2 regions of the Streptomyces sp. CNX435 genome follow, and region 2 is predicted to be linked to the other one. Evidence: riboswitches for the same ligand, from Rfam matches in the RefSeq annotation. Region 2 holds a riboswitch; the other holds the start of a gene.
What was found. A riboswitch is a leader RNA that binds a small molecule or an ion and turns the genes downstream of it on or off. The one in region 2 is predicted to bind cobalamin.
Positions count from the first base shown of each region.

Region 1 (2,384 bases), on a different contig from region 2:
CGGTCTCGCCGTCGTCCGAGACCTCCAGGATCTCGGTGCACAGGTTCGAGGAGTGCACGACGGCACCGGGCTCCGCGGTCTGGTTGGCGGTGCGGTTGGCGGCGTCCTTGAACGTCATCCAGCCGTTGCCGGTCTGCGCGAGGGTACGCATCATCCGGCCGTACAGCTGCCGTGCGGGGACCTGTTTGACGTACCGCCCCTCGGCCTCCGCGCGCGCGTACGCGGCGTCGAACTCGGCGCCGTACAGGTCGGTCAGCTCCGGCACCTCGGCGGGCGAGAACAGCGACCAGAGGCCGTCGGCCTCGACGCGGCGCATGAACTCGTCGGGGATCCAGTGCGCGAGGTTGAGGTTGTGGGTGCGGCGGGCCTCCTCGCCGGTGTTGTCGCGCAGCTCCAGGAACTCCTCGACGTCGGCGTGCCAGGGCTCCAGGTAGACGCAGGCGGCGCCCTTGCGCTTGCCGCCCTGGTTCACGGCGGCGACGGAGGCGTCCAGGGTGCGCAGGAACGGGACGATGCCGTTGGAGTGGCCGTTGGTGCCGCGGATCAGCGAACCGCGGGAGCGGATCCGGGTGAAGGAGATGCCGATGCCGCCGGAGTACTTGGACAGCCGGGCGACCTGGTGGTAGCGCTCGTAGATTGAGTCCAGCTCGTCGAGCGGGGAGTCCAGCAGGTAGCAGGACGACATCTGCGGGTGGCGGGTGCCGGAGTTGAACAGGGTGGGGGAGGAGGGCAGGTAGCCGAGGCGGCTCATCAGCCCGTACAGCTCGGCGACTTCGGCCAGGGCGGCGTCGGACTCGTCGGCGGCCAGCCCGCAGGCGACGCGCAGGAAGAAGTGCTGGGCGGTCTCGATGACGGCGCGCTCAGTGGGGTGGCGCAGCAGGTAGCGGGTGTGGACCGTGCGCAGGCCGAAGTAGCCGAAGAGGTCGTCGCGGCCCTCGGCGACGGCCTCGTCCACCAGGGCGTCCAGGCGCACGGCGTGCCGCCGGACGAAGGCGTCGGTCGCGTCGGTGACGATGCCCTCGCGGTGGCCCACGGCGATCGACGCGGAGAAGCTCGTGGCGCCCTGGGCCGCGGCCTCCTCGGCGACGGCCTGGGTCAGCAGCCGGGCGGCCAGCCGCGAGTACTCCGGATCCTCGGCGATCAGCGCCGCCGCGGCCTCGGTGGCCAGCTCCCGCAACTCGGCCTCCCCGGAGCCGGGATGCCGGCCGCGCAGGGCGCCCGCGGCGACCCTGGCCGGGTCGGTGGCGGGCAGGTCGGCGGTCAGCTCGGCGAGGACACGGGTGAGCGCGGCGGCCGGGCCGTCGTCGGCGCCGGGAGCGGCGGGGGTGTGGGGGCTGGCTGAGGCGGGCTCCGTAAGCGCGGCGGATGGTGCGATCGTCAAGATGCTGCTCTCCCTGGCTCGGCGGGGGCCCCGCGGGAGAGGCTGCCCTGCGGGCGCAGGCGGGCTCGCCCACGGCGCGCTGGGGGTACCGCCCACGCGCGCTTGCGCGCTGTGGGGGAGCGCCGCCGGAGGCGGAAAGCCGCTTGCGTCCGTGAGCCCGATCCGCGAGACCCGGACGTATCGATCGCTGCCGGAGGTGTTCGGGCTCACGACGTACGGGCACACCGGCGCGCGGCAGGCATGACGGCACATCGCTTACCGTTGCGGGACAGCTCCGGACTTCCACCGGATTCTCCTGCGTCGGCAGCTGAGACGAGCATACATCTAGTAGCCCGTCAGGGAACCACCCCTATATGTTGTGTCACGCCTCAGAGGTCCGCGACGAAGGCCCAGAGCGGCAGACCAGGCAGCGGGAACCAGTCGCGCTCCGGGGTACGTATGAACCCGATCCGCCCGTACAGCCGGTGGGCCGTCGTCATCTTCGGGGTGCTGGACAGCACCATCCGCCGCGCGCCCAGCTCCCGGGCCCCGTCCACACAGGCCCGTACGAGCGCCTCGCCCACGCCCCGGCCGCGCGCCTCCCGCGCCACCGCCAGCATCCGGAACTCGCCCTCGCCGGGCCCGCTCAACTCCGCGTACGGCGATCCCGCCGTCACGAACGTCACACTGCCCAGCACCCGGCCGCCGTCCGGCCGGCCGTCCCCGTCGACCGCGACCAGCACCTCCGCGCGCTCCGCAAGGGCCCGCCCACGTACGTCCCGCAGCTCGTTGATGTAGTCGTCGCCGTCGCCGAACGTCAGCAGCCCGTCCGCCAGATACGCCTGGGCGACCAGCTCGCCCGCTCGCTCGTACTCTTCTGGCCGCACCGGCCGCACCGTGAAGTCCATGCCTCCGAGTCTGCCCTGCCCCACCGACAACGGGCCCCCGGCGGAACGGGCCGCCGTCCCCGGATACCGGGGACGGCGGCCCGTAGCCGTACGGCTCGTAGTCGTACGGCCCGCGC
Region 1 is NZ_JCANTA010000004.1:69,967-72,350, reverse strand. Features, by position in the region: gene T328_RS09295 (ribonucleoside-diphosphate reductase subunit alpha) at 1-1,381, opposite strand, end outside; cobalamin riboswitch at 1,557-1,733, opposite strand; gene T328_RS09290 (GNAT family N-acetyltransferase) at 1,750-2,268, opposite strand.
Region 1: another riboswitch for cobalamin. It lies ahead of T328_RS09295 (ribonucleoside-diphosphate reductase subunit alpha); the one in region 2 lies ahead of metE (5-methyltetrahydropteroyltriglutamate--homocysteine S-methyltransferase).

Region 2 (2,384 bases):
CCGTGCGCCAGCCCCCGGGCCAGCGTGACGACCTCGGCGCTCTTCTGCCGGGCGAACGCCAGCCAGCGCAGCAGCTGCGGGTCGATGTCCCGCTCCGCCGCCGCGTCGAGCGGTACGTGCAGCAGGGAGCAGGAGGCGGCGACGTCGACCCGGTCGGCGAGCCCGAGGAGGGTGCCGAGGGTGGCCAGCGCCCGTTCCAGGTCGCAGGCCCAGACGTTGCGGCCGTCCACGACGCCGGCGACGAGCCGCTTGCCGGGCAGCCCGCCGGCGGCGGCCAGCGCGTCGAGGTTCGGCGCGGCGGCGCCGGTGAAGTCGAGCGCCAGCCCTTCGACCGGCGCCTTGGCGAGCACGGGGAGTGCGTCGCCGAGGCGGTCGAAGTAGGAGGCGACGAGCAGCGCGGGGCGGTCGGTGCGGGTGCCGAGGTCGCGGTAGGCGCGGGCGGCGGCGGCCAGTTCGGCGGGCGTACGGTCCTGCACGAGCGCCGGTTCGTCGAGCTGCACCCACGCGGCGCCGGCCGCGCGCAGATCGGCCAGCACCTCCGCGTACACGGGCAGCAGCCGGTCCAGCAGCGTCAGCGGCTCGAAGCCGGCGGGCGCGCCGGGCGCGGGCTTCGCAAGCAGCAGGTACGTCACGGGGCCGACCAGCACGGGCCGGGGGTCGGCCGCGAGGCCGAGCGCCAGGGCCTCGGCCAGCTCCGCGGTCTGCTTGCCCGAGTCGGCGGTGAAGACGGTGTCCGGGCCCAGCTCGGGTACGAGGTAGTGGTAGTTGGTGTCGAACCACTTCGTCATCTCCAGCGGGGCCGCGTCCTGCGTGCCGCGGGCCATGGCGAAGTAGCCGTCGAGCGGGTCGGCCGCGACGGCGTCGCGGTGGCGGTCGGGGATCGCGCCGACCATGACGGTGGTGTCGAGCACGTGGTCGTAGTACGAGAAGTCGCCGGTCGGCACCTCGTGGACGCCGGCACCGGCCAGCTCCCGCCAGTTGGCGCGGCGCAGGCCGGCGGCGGTGGCGCGGAGTTCGGCGGCGGTGACGCGGCCCTTCCAGTAGCCCTCGATCGCCTTCTTCAGCTCCCGGTGGTGGCCCTGCCGGGGGTAGCCGTACACGGTCGCCCGTGCCGCCGCGGCTGCGGACTTCGCTGTCACGGAGATCTCCTTCGCGAGATGAATCCCTGAGATCCCGGCGACGGGAGGAGAGGGGGAAGGAGACGTGAAGGGGGCAGCCCGGCGCGCGCCCGCGGTGCCGCGGCGGGTGTCCGCCGCGTCGCGGTGCCTGTCCTCAGGTCTGCCCTGTACGTCACGTGCGCCGACCCGCCCTCGAAGGTCACCGGGATGTCCGCGCACGGAAGGCCCGCGCGCGGGCAGCGGGCAGGTCTTCGGACTCGCGGGCACGTCCGTACGCGCGAAGCTGCGCGCACGGGCGCCTACTGGCCGTCGCTTCCCGGACCCGCGGGGTCCAGTGCGTATGACGGCGGTCGTTCCCGCTCACCGCTGCGGGGCAGTCCCGGATTCCCACCGGGTTCCCTCTTGCGACGCCACCGCCTGGCGGGCGGGGCGAACCGGCTGCACGGCCAGTGTAGGCGGCAACCCGGGCCGGCCGCCGGGCGGTTCGCCCCGCCCCGGCGAACGCCTCCGCCCTCCACCTCCGCGGCCCCCGCTGCCGCGTCGTCAACCTCCGCGACGACGCCTGAGTCGTTCATCCCGCCGGCGTCGGGACCTCCCGGGGAAGCAGGCCCGTCGACTTCGCCGTCGCCCAGAAGTCCGCCGGCACCGGGAGGGCGAAGGCCCGTACCGTGCCGGCCACCTCCGCGGGCGTCCGGGCGCCGACCACGACGCTCGTCACCGCCGGGTGGCCGAACGGGAAGCGGACGGCCGCCGCCGCGGGCGGGACGTCGAAGCGGCGGCAGAGCGCGTGCCAGTCGGCGACGCGGCGGGCGAGGGCGGCGGGGACGGTAGTGGGGGCACCCCCGCCAATGGGGGTACCCCCGCCAGTGAGGGCGTAGCCGGCGGGGGAGAGGGCGTAGCGGGTGGGGGAGTAGCCGTGCGGGGCGGTGGGGCGGGGGTCGGTGAGCAGGCCGGACTGGTAGACGCCCGCGGCCAGCACCGCGACGCCGCGCGCCGCGCACAGCGGCAGCAGGTCGTCGAGGCCGGAGTGGTCCAGCAGGTTGTACCGGCCGGCGAGCATGACGCAGTCCGGACCCGGGGCCGCCGCCTCGCGGAGGTAACGTGCCGCCACCGGCGCGTGGTTGACACCGATCGACACCGCGCCGACGGTGCCGCGGGCGCGGAGTTCGGCCAGCGCCCGGTACGCCTCCGTGACGGCGACCGGGAAGTCCTCGTCCGGGTCGTGCACGTGCAGCACGTCGATCCGGTCGAGCCCGAGCCGCCGCA
Region 2 is NZ_JCANTA010000022.1:47,175-49,558, reverse strand. Features, by position in the region: gene metE (5-methyltetrahydropteroyltriglutamate--homocysteine S-methyltransferase) at 1-1,139, opposite strand, end outside; cobalamin riboswitch at 1,344-1,572, opposite strand; gene T328_RS28435 (aldo/keto reductase) at 1,690-2,384, opposite strand, start outside.